One region of the Paenibacillus sp. MAH-35 genome, then DNA from elsewhere that is predicted to be linked to it. Evidence: riboswitches for the same ligand, from Rfam matches in the RefSeq annotation. Region 1 holds a riboswitch; the other holds the start of a gene.

What was found. A riboswitch is a leader RNA that binds a small molecule or an ion and turns the genes downstream of it on or off. The one in region 1 is predicted to bind cyclic di-AMP.
Region 2: linked by a shared signal. The riboswitch ahead of AC3Y2E_RS30705 (CAP domain-containing protein) and the one ahead of AC3Y2E_RS29810 (potassium channel family protein) in region 1 are both predicted to bind cyclic di-AMP.

The regions. Positions count from the first base shown of each region.
Region 1 is NZ_JBYUPU010000046.1:42,967-51,015, reverse strand. Features, by position in the region: gene AC3Y2E_RS29835 (hypothetical protein) at 1-2, shown strand, start outside; partial or broken gene AC3Y2E_RS29830 ((2Fe-2S)-binding protein) at 273-354, shown strand; gene AC3Y2E_RS29825 (potassium transporter TrkG) at 790-1,056, opposite strand; gene AC3Y2E_RS29820 (potassium transporter TrkG) at 965-1,504, opposite strand; partial or broken gene AC3Y2E_RS29815 (Ktr system potassium transporter B) at 1,572-1,847, opposite strand; gene AC3Y2E_RS29810 (potassium channel family protein) at 1,834-2,496, opposite strand; cyclic di-AMP (ydaO/yuaA leader) riboswitch at 2,629-2,779, opposite strand; gene AC3Y2E_RS29805 (TrkH family potassium uptake protein) at 3,031-4,386, shown strand; gene AC3Y2E_RS29800 (universal stress protein) at 4,521-5,186, opposite strand; gene AC3Y2E_RS29795 (response regulator) at 5,502-6,200, opposite strand; gene AC3Y2E_RS29790 (ATP-binding protein) at 6,232-7,743, opposite strand.
Region 2 is NZ_JBYUPU010000050.1:35,586-43,634, reverse strand. Features, by position in the region: gene purU (formyltetrahydrofolate deformylase) at 1-393, shown strand, start outside; gene glnH (glutamine ABC transporter substrate-binding protein GlnH) at 1,212-2,051, shown strand; gene AC3Y2E_RS30720 (amino acid ABC transporter permease) at 2,127-2,846, shown strand; gene AC3Y2E_RS30715 (amino acid ABC transporter ATP-binding protein) at 2,794-3,519, shown strand; gene AC3Y2E_RS30710 (hypothetical protein) at 3,744-4,826, shown strand; cyclic di-AMP (ydaO/yuaA leader) riboswitch at 5,076-5,214, shown strand; gene AC3Y2E_RS30705 (CAP domain-containing protein) at 5,223-5,903, shown strand; gene tkt (transketolase) at 6,280-8,049, shown strand, end outside.

The DNA.
Region 1 (8,049 bases):
GACCGATTTTTTTCAGCTATTTTGGATGTTGGCCTATTCTCTAACCATACATAAGAAGGGAGCAAGCTACTTCTTGATTATCATACAATCCCCCGTTGGAAACTGGACAATATCCGCCGCAAACGCTTTGGCCACAGCTGTCGCCAGCCCCAGCAGTAGCGTTATCCCTTCATTCAGCTTACATCTCGTCAGGTTCAAATGCTCCAGCAGATCGGAAGTGACCGGTTCCGTCAGAACATGAACCGTATCACTGAATCCATGCCCGTATCTCGGCCAAGCCGGGCTGTCTGAACGGAGATTGCGGAGCATGCACGATTTCATGTGGATGGAGCCCCGATGAAATCTTGCCTGATGGAGCTGATATGTACATATTAAAACGTTCTCCAACCAATCAAATTTCAGTTGCAAATATTCAAGGATCAGCAGAGAGACAATAAAGATCGCAGCGGAGCCAATTGCTTTCCATAGCTCATTGTAGGCAATCGGTTGAACAATGGTCGTACCGATTGAGATCATGATTACAGTTGTAGCGACGCTCATCTGAGAAATTGATTTTCTCCCCGCAATACGAAGAAGCAGCATCCCGGCAATGACCAAAAAGGCTGATTTCCCAATCCAAGCCATATCCATTATGTAACCTCCCCATTTAGAATATCCAGAAATAGGGTAAGTACTTTTGTCTAGATTTATTCATCCTAATGATTCATTGGCGGCTGGTGGCAGCAACGCTGGGACTACTCCTTGTAGGAGCGGATAGAAAAAGGAGCGGAAACCCGCCCCCGTTATGGTTTAGCCAATCAGAATATGATCCTCGGGGTAGCCAATTTTGGATAAACGCTTTTTTTGAGCTAGGGCAAAGGCCAGTGTGAGGGGACCAAGTCGTCCGGCATACATGGTAATGGTCACGATGATTTTACCAAGCGGAGACAAATCGCTCGTCAGGCCCATGGATAATCCGGTTGTACTAGAGGCCGAAGTGGCCTCGAAGAGTACCTCCAGAAAGTGCTCCTCCAGCATGCCTTCCGAAACCGTCAGCAGTAGGGAGACCAAAAGCACAACGGCAAGGGAACTGGACCACAACAGCCAGTGCGCGCATGACCGTCTCGCCTGCGATTTTGCGCTCGAAGGCGTGAATTTGCCCGCCGCCGCGGAACGTATGAATGGTTGCCAGTACAAGAACAAACACCGTATTGATTTTAATGCCACCGCCGGTTCCGCCTGAAGCGGCTCCAATGAACATTAATATGATGATCAGGAATTGTGACGAGGCCAACATGCTTCCGATGTCAATGGTATTAAAACCGGAGCTTCTGGGCGTAGCCCCTTGGAACAGGGAGGCCCATACCCGCTCCCCAGCAGACAAGGAACCGAAGGTTGCGGGGTTCCAGCTTTCCAGCAAATAAATCAAGCAGAAGCCTACGGCAAACAAAATGCCGGAACCGAGCAAGACAACTTTGGCATGCAGCGATAACTTGCGCCATGAACGTTTGCGGAAAACATCCACAATGACAATATAGCACGGTCATAAAGCCAAGGCCGCCCACCTGAATCAGTATCATAATGACGACTTGTCCGAAGGTAGAGAACACACTTCCTGTATCCACCACAACCAAGCCATTCACACAAATGGCGGAGGTTGCCGTAAAGAGGGCATTCAACAGCCCGATCGATTGACCCGACGAGGATGAATAGGGGAGCGTCAAAAGCAAAGCACCGAACCAGATCAAGCCAAAAAAGACGATTAATATAAGTTGGGGAGGGCTCGTTCGCGTCTTCAGCCGGTTGACAATAGAGACAAGGATAGCGAATAGGGAACGGCTATGAATACGTTTTTCATTTCTGTTCATAGTCGTCTTCCAGGTCTCGAATATCTGAATTGCTTCCGATTATTACCAGAATATCCCCTGTATTCACTTCATCTTCCGCCTTCGGAGAAATATTGATATGAACCCCCTTCTTGATCGCCATAATCGTACACCCGTACTTGGCCCGAATATTTAATTGTTGTAGAGATTTGCCGTTCATCGCAGGTGGGGCCTTCAGTTCAACCAAATTGTGGTCGGGAGACAACTCGATGTAGTCAATCAGATTATCAGAGCTTAACTGCTTTCCAAGACGAGCAGCCATGTCTCGTTCCGGATATACAATATGATCTGCGCCTATTTTAAATAGGACCTGGCCATGCATTTCATTTTTGGCTTTGGTTGTTATTTTGGGTATATTTAATTCTTTAAGCAATAAGGTTGTTAAAATGCTCGCTTGCAAATCATCGCCAATAGCCACGATAGCATGAGTAAAGTTCCGCGCTCCAAGCTCTTTCAGCACCCCTTCATCTGTACAATCGGCTTGAACGGCATGGGTTGCTATGCCGGCTATGTCCTGAACAAGTTGCTCATCTTTATCAACGGCGAGCACTTCGTGACCATTTTGAACCAAAGTACGCACCAGGCTCGACCCAAATCGGCCCAGACCAATCACAATAAACTGTTTTTTCATGTCCTCCACATCCTTCTAAAGAAATTGATCCGTATGACGGTTTTTCCGGGAAAAGAACAAAAAAGCTTGGAGCAGAGAAATTCTGCTGCCAAGCTTCGGAATGTGAGGGCAGGACAAACCAAAGACGCATTCATGTTCTCTCTCATGACGCCTACGAGGTTAGCTGTCGGATTCGGGTCTGAGAGTCCCCGTTCTTTCTGCAAATGAAAGAATTTACCCCTGAAGCGAAAAACGCTTCGTTGGTTCCCCCGCTCCTTCATTAAGGATTAAGCGATGAATATGAAGTTGTTGTACCCTATCATAAAGCAGTTCATTTCCAAAGTAAACAGATGACCCGGATCATCCATTATCGATTGCCCCCATAGTTATAATTCCGCGCCGTCCCCCCTTGTTTCAGCTATGGGGATAAAAAATGCTTCGGATGCGAGGCGGCTTTAGGGTTGAATGCAACGGTACTTTCAGGTAATAATACGAAGATAAAGCTTAACCGGTTTCAGTTTATTTGAGCAGAGCTTGGGAAAGGGGATGATGGTTATGGCTGTACATCCATTCAGATCCACTGCACTTATTCATTTCACTTCATCACGAGTCATTCTCCTAAGTTTTGCCATTCCGATCTTGTTAGGGGCGATTTTGCTAGCTTTGCCCGTCTCTTCTGCATCCGGCAGCAGTATCAGTTGGTTGGACGCGCTTTTTACTTCGACGTCAGCCGTATGCGTTACAGGATTAGTTGTTGTAGATACAGGGACAGCCTACTCTTTGTTTGGGCAAATTGTTATTATGTGTCTGATTCAGATCGGCGGACTCGGATTTATGACATATAGCGTCCTGGTAGCGGTCGTGTTGGGCAAAAAAATAGGCTTGAAGGACCGGCTGCTTATTCAGCAATCGACGAATGCGCTGTCTACGCAGGGAGTCGTGAAGCTGTCGCTTGGTATTTTTGCGGCAGCTGTTGTTATTGAAGCGTTCGGTGCCATTATTTTAACGATTCGCTGGATGGGCGACATGGACTTTATAACCGCGCTTTATTACGGTATCTTTCACTCCGTTTCATCTTTCAATAATGCGGGATTTGGCTTGTGGTCAGATAGTTTGAGCCGATATGTAGGAGATCCGCTGATTAATATCGTAATTCCGTTGTTATTCATCATGGGCGGCCTGGGGTTTACCGTCATTCTTGATCTTTGGAAAAATCGGAGCTGGCGCAAATTGTCACTTCACTCCAAAATCGTGTTATCCACTTCTGCGATTTTATGTGCGGGAGGCTTTCTTGTAATCACAACCATTGAATCATTTAATCCTGACACGTTCGGTGCATTGACAGGATCAGAAAAAATGTGGGCAGGATTTTTTCAGGGGGTAGTGACGAGAACGGCAGGATTTAACACCATCGATATCGCATCGATGATGACGGCTTCTCAATTTTTTATGATTTTTCTGATGTTCATTGGGGCTTCCTCCGGATCAACCGGGGGAGGGATCAAGACAACTACCTTTGTCGTTCTGCTGCTCACGTTAATCAGCATTGTGACAGGGAAGCGGGATGTTCAAATCATGCATCGAAGAATTCCGCAATCGATTATTATGCGTGCCTTAGCTGTCATGGTGATATCAGTTGGCGTAGTCATCGCGGCCACCTTTCTGCTTACGTTAACCGAACATAGCCTGCAGAAGGATTTTATGGAAGTTCTGTTTGAAGTCACATCGGCCTTCGGCACAGTGGGCTTATCCATGGGATTGACACCGGAGCTTTCCGCGCTCGGCAAGCTGATCATCATCCTGACCATGTTTATCGGCAGGCTCGGGCCATTGACGCTGGCATTTGCTTTGTCGCAAAAGCAAAGTCGGGAGAAATTCCGTTATCTTGAGGAGAAGGTGCTTATTGGCTAGAGAGATCCCCTTTTTCGGGGAGCCTCTCTCCCAAGCATGGAGCTCCGGGTCAACGGGCCCGGAAGTCCGCGAGAATGATAAATCGTTCAGGCAGGTTAGCCCGTAATGGTAAGGTCAAAAAAGCTCTCACCTTGTTAAGGTGAGGGCTTTGTATCGATAGTAGATGCGATACCATCACAAATAAGATATTTCATTCCGCCATCAACTGCCTTAAAAACGCCAGTGTTGAAGTCTGTATGAACACTTCGGTAAAAGACGCCTTCGATCTTGCCAGGAACAAGGGAATTCAATCGCAGTAATAAGCGGTTCCCGTCTCTTACAAGATAGGCTTTAACCCCTGCTTCATAGTCTTCGTCTTGTTTTTGCCTCTCGCGCCGTACAGATACGATATGAATATCTACACCTTCGATGAAATGGAGAAGCTGATTAATAATGGAACCTTTCGTAATCTCTTCCCATTTGGTTTGAGCCGACTGCCCGATAATAATTTGTGTGATACGCTTTTCGTTTGCAATGTCTGCAATAACTTCTGCGACATTTCGGGAATCACTCTTTTCCACAATCAGTTCTGCTTGTAATGTTACGGCCATGGAGCTCCAATAAGCCATGTTTTTCTCCCGCGCCTCACTATACCGGTTATCATGAATCGGATCTACCGTAAGCAAGGTAAGCGGTGCTTGTAAAGCGGTAGCCAGCTTCCAGCCGCGGCGAATTAATAACTCTGAGCTTGGTCCGTAATACAGACAAACGAGTATTTTTTCTTCAGTTTCGGTTATCTTGGAGTCAGATGTTGTGATCATTTTACGTGTCCCCTGTCGATAAAATATTCGCAATAACGAGCAGAAGCTCGCATCAGGTTGCTTAAAATGGATGATGAAAACCAGAATGAAACAAAAAGAAGCCGGAAGGAAGAGGGAACTTTCCGCGAATGAAATACATGATTTAGTTGTTGATGGACATAATACGTTATTTCTATTGCAAAGTAAATCGCCAAAACAGACTGAATATCAATCCGTTTTTGCCCAGAAAGTATGAACCGGGTCCTATTTTAATGCGGTGACGTTCATTTTTGATATTGTACTTGCAGTGTTCTTCACATCCGTGAATGTGAGCGGTCATTCAGCAGCGAGAAAGCGATATCCAACGCCGGGTTCTGTTACAATGTACTTGGGTTCCGCGGGATTGTCTTCAAGCTTCTTCCTCAAGTGCCCGATGTATATGCGTAAATAATGCCGATTGGAATCATCGTGCTCGTTCCAGACTTGCTTCAGCAATTGGCTTTTTGTAATGACTCTCCCTGCATGGATAGCCAGAATTTTCAACAAATCAAATTCCGTCGGAGATAGCTTGACTGGTTCTCCCTTTAATTCCACACTTCTTTGCGCAATATTGATCGTTAGTTCCCTATGGTGCAGAACCGGCTCTTCTTGAGCCCTGGCTGAGTGTCGCAGCGCTACGCGAATCCGCGCCACTAGCTCTCCCATTCCGAAAGGTTTGGTCACATAATCGTCGGCCCCATTATCCAGCGCAAAGATTTTATCCGCTTCCCTGTCAATGGCAGTGAGGACGATTACTGGCAAATCGGACCGTTCCCGAATACCCCTCAGTACATCCAGGCCGGATAGATCCGGCAATCCCAAGTCGAGTATCACGAGATCCGGAGCGGCGAGAGAAACTTGCTCCAGTCCCTCTTCTCCGGTTGACGCTTCGTATACGTTGTATTTATGGGCTTGCAGCGTCACCTTGAGCAACTTCCGTATTTGAGTGTCGTCTTCCACAACAAGTACTCGAACATGATGTTCATGGTTTGACATACGTCTCGCCCTCCTATTGCTCGCTAGCCTATTAGTTATCTTGGACAAGCGGAAGCGATATTGTGATGATGGCTCCTTTAGGTGCGTTAGGCTGGGCGGAGATGGTTCCTCCATGAAGTTCGGCGATCCCTTTGCTGATGGCCAGCCCCAAGCCCGTTCCCGTGAGGTGCCCGGTTTGTTCGGAACGATAAAATTTTTCGAAAATGCGCTCCAACTCGTCTTCCTTAAGCCCGACACCTTCATCGGCAACAGTTAGTTCGACGAATTCACTGCCTGCCTTGACAGACAGGATGATCTCGCTGTAATCGGGGCTATATTTGATCGCATTGCTGATCACATTGATCAGCATTTGCTCAAGCAGAGCTTCATCGCCAAGAACGATGGGGATTTCATCGGGCAGGGCAAGGCGGATCGTGCGATGCTCCTGGTAGCCTTTCAACTGCATGAAGGTAGAGCCGATGATTTCCTCCAATTCGCACTCATCTTTCCGTAAGGTAAGCATGCCGCCTTCGAGCCGGGCCATACCCAGCAAATTCAAAACCAACCGATTCATACGAAGCGCGCCATCGCGAATGGTCACAAGAAGTTCCATTCGTTCCTCGGCGGTAAACAGTTTCTCGCCATCGATCAGCCCGGTTGCCGAACCGATAATGGCTGCGAGCGGTGTACGAAGCTCGTGCGAGACGGAGTTCAATATGGCGATGCGAAGCCGCTCGGATTCGGCAGTCAGATGGGCCAGCTTTGCCTCTTCCTCGAACTTGACACGTGCGACTGCACTGGCCGCCAACCCGCCAACCGCTTCAAATAACAAGGCTTGTTCCGGTAAGGTTTCGCTTCGCTCGTGCTTGGAAATAAGAACCATAACTCCGAATCTTTGTTCCTCAATCTGAAGCGGGATAAAATGCCCGATGAGTCCTCCGGTATGTGAAATTCTTTTTTCCAATGACGTACCTTCTTTGTAGACGCGTTTAGCAAGCGCAAGCTCGGCTTGTTCCTGTACATGATGGGAAAATGGGCTGGAACGACGGGCGAGCGTAAGCTCATTGTTGTTTTCAGCCAGATAGATCGTTACGTCCATTTTCAGGATTTCAGATAGCTGTCGGGAAAAACGGTCCAGCAATGACGGCATATCGACGGCAGAGCTAATCTGTTTACTGAGCGCATAAAGCGTGGCGGTTTGCTTCTCTTTTTGCTTGGAGTAGAGCACCTGCTGTTTGAGCCGGGCTGCCAAGCTGGCGGTTAATACCGCAACTGCTATATAAACGGCAAAGGAAATCAAATACCTAAGATCCGCGACGGTAAAACTGAGCACCGGCGGTACAAAAAAGAAATCAAAGGACAATACGCCCAGGAAAGCGGCGAAGAAAGCCGGACGCAGTCCCCAAACTACCGCATTAAGAAGCACCGGAAGCAAGTAGATCAGCGAAATATTGGCCAAATCAAAGGCGAGCCCGAAAGGTTGTATTAGGATCGTCATTCCCGCAATTAGCAGCGCGGTAGTGATGTAAGGACGCAAATCGTGCTTGGTATGAAAAAAGGGCATGGCTGAACCTCCTGCTGCGCTTATGACTAAAACTGAGACTGTCGATTCATTATGAACAACCAAGTGGAAAGTGAAAAGATTGCCTTCTGGCGAGTTTTGTTCGGAATCCCAAACCTTAAATTCCATTTAAATAAAGGGATTCCGGACAACCTGTCTGAGCAGAAGAAGGCAACTTTTCACTTGGAACGGCCAGATAACACTTCTACACATTTAATCGACAGTCTCAAACTCACCATTAGCGTACTGTAAATACTGCGCAAAAGAAATGGTTCCAGGGGGTAAAAGTTCCGTAAAAATGATGGAAAA
Region 2 (8,049 bases), on a different contig from region 1:
GCGAAGCAGTTGGAAGTGACGCAGGGCGTCGATGCGATCGTGCTGGCACGATATATGCAGATCATCTCGCCTTCGTTTATCGAGCATTACCCGAACCGGATCATCAACATCCACCATTCGTTTCTGCCGGCGTTCGTCGGCGGCAAGCCTTATGCCCAAGCGTATGAGCGCGGTGTGAAAATTATCGGCGCGACTGCGCATTACGTGACTGAAGAGCTGGACGGAGGCCCGATTATCGAGCAGGACGTGCAGCGGGTCAGCCATCGAGACAATGTGGAGGCGCTCAAGCGGATCGGCCGGCATATCGAGCGGATCGTGCTGGCGCGGGCGGTGTCGTGGCATGTGGAAGACCGTATTTTGACTCACCAGAACAAAACCGTCGTCTTTAATTGACGACGAATATAGACAACCCGCCTGATGCCGGTTATGGCAGCAAGCGGGTTGTTTTTTATGAGCAAAGTTCCAAGGAAGCTGAATCCTTACTGCTGGTCTTCTGGCAAGAAAAGCTACCTTTTACGCTTAATGGACATGAATGCAGCTTAGAACGGCAAAACGGGACGCGGAGGCAGCTAACGGACATAATGAACGCTTACAACTGCATAATTAGCGAAATCGTGGAAAAATCGCACGATAGGTGTACGGATGACCGTTACAGCGAAAAAAGGCTGAAATGGGGCGGATAAGAGGCTCTGATGTCCATTACAGAAATTGGACTGTTTCGTCTCTGTGACATCCTGTGCGGCAACTCTCTCCCTCAATAACAGAAGCTTCAAGCAGCGAATCAATGCAGCCGCTGCTCTTGAAACGTCCACTCCACTGCGACGCAAATTTTTTTTATACTTTCCAAGTAAACGTGCAAATTCCGCTGAGGGGACCTAAGCGGGCATATAGACGGCTCAGCAAGGATGAACACTAATTACCCTGCCGATGCTGGAAAACGCTTCCGTATCCTCTAGTATCCTATAAGAGTTGCTTATAAAATTGGCCGATTTTAGCCGTGAAAATGAGCTGAGACCCGGTCCGCTGAACGATTGGCGAGGAATGTTCTGTTTGAAAACCGATATAGATGGTTAAAGAGTTAAGTGCCTATTGGAAGAGAAACACGGTAATCCGGACTGTATGATAACCGTCTCTTCAAGGCTGTCTCTTATTTATAAATAAAATTTATAATTAGGAGCGGTAACACATTCATTTTCAAAGGGAGGATGCAGATGAAAGCGATCAGAACGAACGGGAGATGGAGTCTGGCGGTAGTCCTTGTACTGCTCACGATCATGTTGGCCGCGTGCGGGGGGACGGGCGGGACTACACCCGCAGGAGGAGACCCGGATCAACCCGGCGCTGCCGCACCGGAAGGCAAGAAGCTGGTCGTCGGGACCGATACGAGTTTTGTGCCGTTTGAATTCCGCAATGAGCAGACGGGGAAATACGAAGGATTCGATATTGATTTATGGGCGGCCATCGCCAAGGAACTGAAACTGGAGTACGAGCTGAAGCCGATGGATTTCAACGGGCTGATTCCGGCGTTGCAGTCGGGAAGCATCGATGCCGCTCTGGCCGGCATGACGATTAAGGAGGAGCGGAAGCAGCAGGTCGATTTCGCTTTGCCGTACTACGATGCGGGGCTGCTCGTACTTGTCCGATCGGATGAAACCGAGATTAAGGGTGTCGGCGACTTGAAAGGGAAGGTGGTCGCGAGCAAATCCGGTACAACCAGCTACGACTACGCGAAGGCCATTGAAGGAGTGAAGGAGGTCAAGCCTTTCCCGAATATAGATGGCGCTTACATGGAATTGATCAATAAGGGTGTTGATGCCGTTGTGTTTGATTCCCCGAACATTTTGTATTTTGCAAAGGTGAAGGGGGCAGGCAAAGTAAAGCCGGTGGGCGAGCTGCTTGAGGGGCAGCAATACGGGATCGCTTTCCCGAAAGGAAGCGCTCTCGTAAAACGGGTTGATGAGGCGCTGCAAACGTTGTTTAAAAATGGTACCTACGAGACGCTTTACGAAAAGTGGTTCGGTCAGAAACCTGCCAAAATGCCGGGCTCGTAAATAGATGCGAAGTGCGGAACCAGCGCTTAAGATTGTCAGCCTTCGCATCACGGTCGGAGGAAAGGGGGAAAAGACTTGCAGTTCAACTGGAGCGGTGCGGCCCAATCGTTGCCGTTTTTGCTGGAAGGGTTAAAAATTACGCTGCTCATTGCCGTGTTTGGCCTTATCTTCGGGTTTATGGTCGGATTGATTGCCGGACTGGGGAGAACGTCCCGTAATAAAGCGATATACGGTCTTGCTACGGTTTATGTGGAGATGATCCGGGGCACGCCGATTCTCGTTCAGGCGTTATGGCTGTACTTCGGACTTAATCAGGTGCTTGTACAAACGGTAGGATGGCGGATCCCCGGTGATATTGCCGGCATTATCGTAATCGCCATTAATGCGGGGGCTTACATAGCGGAAATTGTAAGAGGCTCCATTCAATCGGTCGAGAAGGGACAAGAAGAGGCGGGACGGTCGCTTGGTTTAACCCGCTTTCAGACGTTCGTTCATATCATCTACCCCCAAGCGTTTAAACGAATGATCCCGCCGCTCGGCAATCAGTTTATTATCAGCCTGAAGGATACGTCCCTGCTGTCCGTTATTTCGGTCGGGGAGCTGATGCGCAACGGTCAGGAGGTCGTGGCCAGCAGCTTTAACGCGCTGGAGATTTATACGATGGTGGCCGCGATGTATTTGCTGCTGACCTTGACGCTGTCCTTTCTGCTGAAGCGGATCGAAAGGAGGCTCGACGTCCATCATGATAGAAGTCCAAAATCTGCACAAGTCGTTCGGCCAGCTCGAGGTGCTTAAAGGAATCGATTGCCGGATCGAGGAGCGGGAAGTAGTGTGCATCATCGGGCCGTCAGGATCGGGGAAAAGTACGTTTCTCCGATGTCTGAACTTGCTGGAGAGCGTAACGAGCGGCCAGGTGATTGTAGACGGCCACGATCTGACCGATCCGGGCACGGATATCAATCAGGTGCGGGAAGAAGTCGGCATGGTTTTTCAACGGTTTAATCTGTTTCCTCATTTAACGGTAATGGATAACATAACGCTGGCCCCGAGGAAGGTGAGGAAGAAGTCCAAGGAGGAGGCCCGCCAATCGGCGCTGGTCTTGCTCGATAAAGTCGGGCTTCGCGAGAAAGCGGATGTGTATCCCGGCAAGCTGTCAGGCGGGCAAATGCAGCGTGTGGCGATCGCCCGTGCGCTTGCGATGAACCCAAAGGTGATGCTGTTCGACGAGCCGACCTCAGCGCTCGATCCCGAGCTCGTAGGCGAGGTGCTGGCCGTCATGAAGGATTTGGCCGCGGAAGGCATGACGATGGCAGTCGTCACCCACGAGATGGGTTTTGCCAAAGAAGCCGGCGATCGTGTCTTGTTTATGGATCAGGGGATTATTATGGAGGAAGGCGAGCCAAGCCGCTTGTTCGAGGACCCGCAAAACGAGCGGACCCGCGAATTTCTTAGCAAGGTGATTTCGTAGTTTAATTAGCAAAAACGGATGACCCCGGATCTTTGTTGAACGGGGTTATTCGTGTTGTTAATGGTTAAAGGACTTAATATGTAACCAAAGGGATCTCTGGATAGGTGGTGAGATAAGAGAAAGAGGATTTGTTCTTTTCCATTTAGAAGGAAATGAAAGGAAAATGTGGAATATAATTTGGATAAAGGAGTGTAGATTATTTGCTTTGGAGGGAAAACGATAAGATGAAACGTATAGTTACTGCCATCGTTCTGTTATTCCAGCTTATTTGGCTGTCGGCTGTAGGGGCAGAACCGTCTATCATTCGCAATTCCGATTCTGATAATTGGGATAAACCTGCTGCCGTTTCGTTTGAGGCGTTCAAAACCAGTACGGATGTGTTCGCCGCAGCCGCCCGATTCGAGTGGACGGACCGGCAGCTCTCTTCTATTAAGCATGAGCATTATATCCGTTTTCCTGCATTTGAGTTTCGATCGGATCGGCCCGACGAGTTGGAGCCTCAAGCGATTTTCACGAACGTTCCGGCAGCAAAATTCGAGAGGGTTCCGGAGAATAGTTCGGAAGGTTATCGGATCAAAGCGACGATTTGGGATCCGGAGCAGCTTCGTGCGGACACACCTTATTTTGTCCGAACATTTTGGAAACGATCGGGGAACGATGAGACGCACCAGGTGACGATAGAATCGCTGCAAAGATTCGCCCAGCCGAATGGCTCTGTAAATGATTTGCCAGACACTAGCGATAAAATATCGAGCGTATCCTGGAACAATTCGCAGGAGGTACAGTGGCCCACTGAACGGTACACATCAGAAGATCCGGTCATTCGGTACTATGGACCGCAGAAGAAACCGACAGCAGCCAAAATCAAGAGCGATGCCGCTTATATAAACTCCAAAGAAGCGCTCAAACAATACAGAAACAACGCGAACTCAAAATCGGATACTATACCGGAACAGTATGCCCAGTTTGCAATTACATTTGACCGTAAAGATGTAAGTAATATGATTGAACGTTTAATTACAGATTATGGAATAGAAATCACCCAAATATACGCAACAGCGGTTGGGTATGATGATAAGCTATATACAATAAGTTGGTTTGGTTCCGACTATAAAAATCCGCCTGAGTTCGGATCTGAGGTGCGCTTTAAATCATTCTATATCACCGAGCTGGAAGGTTATGCTCACGGAAGCGACCTATTAGAGATACAAGATTTTTTAGACAACGGCATCATCGAATGGACGGATAAGCGGGGTTATAATCCAACCGGAATCAAAACCTGGCTCGAACGCTTTGGGAGAAATTAGTAATTAAACCTTCATTTTGTAACGAAACACAACCTTCGATCTTCGCTAACAATGCGGATATAGGAGGTTGTGATTTTTTTGCCTAGCATTTTAGAATGAAGTGCAGGGTCCCCAAAAAAGTACCTATCAATTAACGGTGCAGACCGCTTGGAAAACATTATGCAATGAACACATGTATATCCCGTGTTAAGATGAGAAAACCGCATGGAGGACGGCTGGTCGGCAAGACGGTCGGAGCTTTTCATGAGGAATACGGACAGGCCGAAGCTTCATTGTGAAGCGCGGGGGAACCCAGATCCACCGGGGTGAAGCCAACGTTTGTTGGCCGGGTGATTGCTCTTTGACCCGAATCCGTCAGCTAACCTCGCAGGCCGCAAAAAGGAGAGGATGGTTTACATGCGTTTCAAAAAGACAGTAATGGCCGGGGTACTTGCACTCAGCGTAGTTGCCGGAACAAGTTCCGCTTTCGCCGCAACTTCGTACACGGTGAATCATAGCGACACGATGTGGAAAATATCGCAGCGTTACGGGGTCAGCCTGCAGTCGCTCATCCAGGCGAACCCGCACGTGGCGAATCCGAATATAGTATGGCCGGGGATGAAGCTCGTTATCCCGGGGACAGGTTCGTGGTACGGAGGCGGGAATGGCAGCGGGGACGGAAACGGCGGCGGAACAGGACAAGGCACCGGTTCCGGAGCGGATACTTCGACTCCGTATGCCGACCAAGTAGTGACCCTGGTCAACCAGGAACGCGCCAAAGCGGGATTGAAGCCGCTCGCGAACGATCCGGCACTGACGGCGATGGCGATGGACAAAGCGAAAGATATGTACAACAACAACTATTTTGATCACAACTCGCCGACTTACGGTTCGCCGTTCGATATGATGCGTTCTTACGGAATCCGTTACACATATGCCGGCGAAAATATCGCCAAAGGCCAGCGCAATCCGCAGGAAGTGATGAACGCCTGGATGAACAGCCCGGGTCACCGTCAAAATATTATGAGCCCGAACTTCACGAAGATCGGCGTCGCGTATTATAACGGCGAATGGGTGCAGGAGTTTATTGCGAACTAATACAAGGTCATTTTCTATTGGGAATGTACAATGTTTTGGCAGTATGCCCTCACAGACAGCGCATGAACCAGTCATCGTTTTGTTACAATAAGAAACAGCCGGCGTTCCTTTGAAGGACGGAAGAAGCGTCGTGTTTACAAAATTAAAAAAACGTCAATTCCCCCGGAAGTTACGGACATGCCTGCAGGAGCTGTCCTTTCATCCGGGGGAGTTTTGTAAATCGACACCGCATTTTGCCTTGGTTCTGTGGCAAACAAGCAAATCAAGTGGTACAATAATGCAAGCGACTGAAAGTGTCCGCTGGACGAAGAAGGGGGTTCGCGCAGGGTAGACACCCGGCACGCGGCGAATACCGATTTTTGGGAGGAATGGAACGATGACGTCTCAAACGAAATCGATTGATCAATTGGCGATCGATACGATCCGCACGCTGTCTATTGATGCGGTGCAAAAAGCGAATTCGGGGCACCCCGGCATGCCGATGGGAGCAGCTCCGATGGGATACGCGCTCTACGCTAACCTGATGAAACATAATCCGGCCAATCCGGAATGGATCGACCGCGACCGTTTTGTTCTGTCGGCAGGGCACGGCTCGATGCTGCTTTACAGCCTGCTTCATCTAAGCGGCTACGATTTGTCTATGGAAGATTTGCAAAATTTCCGTCAATGGGGCAGCAAGACGCCGGGTCATCCGGAGTACGGCCACACGGCGGGCGTAGACGCAACGACCGGTCCGCTCGGACAAGGGTTTGCAAGCGCCGTCGGTATGGCGATGGCTGAAGCTCATATGGCGGCTACTTATAACCGTGACGATATGAACATTATCGATCACTATACATATGTTATTTGCGGCGACGGAGACCTGATGGAGGGGATCTCCAGCGAAGCGGCTTCGCTTGCCGGCCATCTGCAGCTCGGCAAAATGATCGTCCTGTACGATTCGAACGATATATCGCTGGACGGCGAGCTGAACTTGTCGTTCTCCGAAAATGCAAAAGCCCGCTTCGAAGGCTACAACTGGCACTATGTCCGCGTCGAGGACGGCAACGATCTGGCCGCGATCAATGCGGCTGTAAGGGAAGCGCAGCAGGACCCGCGTCCTTCGCTGATTGAAGTGAAAACTGTAATCGGCTACGGAAGCCCGAACAAAGCCGGTAAAGGCGGTCATGTGGGACCTCACGGATCACCGCTCGGCGTAGACGAGGTCGCGCTCACCAAGAAAGCTTACGAGTGGCCGGAAGATCAACATTTCCACGTCCCTTCGGAAGTTGCTGCGCATTTTGCCCGTCTGAAATCGCAAGGCGAGCAGGCAGAGCTGGCTTGGAACGAGCTATTCGCCAAATACGAGAAGGCGTATCCGGAACTGGCCAAGCAATTTAAGGCAGCCGTAGCCGGCGAGCTTCCGGAAGGCTGGGATGCCGATCTTCCGACCTACAGCCCGGCGGATAAAGGGATCGGTACTCGTAACGCTTCCGGTAACGCAATCAACGCGTTCGCGTCCAAAATTCCGTCGTTCATCGGCGGCTCGGCCGACCTGGAATCTTCGACAATGACGCATATGAAAGGCCTCGGCCAGATGACCCGCAACGATTACAGCGGCCGCAACGTTTACTTCGGCGTACGCGAGTTCGCCATGGGGGCGGCGATGAACGGGATGGCGCTGCACAAAGGCGTTAAGCCTTACGGCGGCACGTTCTTCGTATTCTCCGACTATCTGCGTCCTGCCGTACGTTTAGCGGCGATCATGGATTTGCCGGTTACGTACGTCCTGACGCATGACAGCATCGGTGTCGGCGAAGACGGTCCGACTCACGAGCCGATCGAGCAATTGGCGGCGCTGCGCATCATTCCTAATGTCACGGTCATCCGTCCGGCCGATGCCAACGAGACGACGCAAGCATGGCGGTATGCGCTGGAAAATAAAAACGGACCGGTCGCGCTCGTACTGACCCGTCAAGCGGTACCGAATCTCGAGTCGACGTCCGAGAAGGCCCGCGAAGGCGTAGCCCGCGGAGCTTATGTCGTGTCCGAAGCGGAAGGCGGCTCGGCGCAGGCGATTATTCTGGCGACCGGCTCCGAAGTATCGCTTGCTGTCGAAGCTCAGAAGAAGCTGGCCGAAGACGGCGTGCGCGTACGCGTCGTCAGC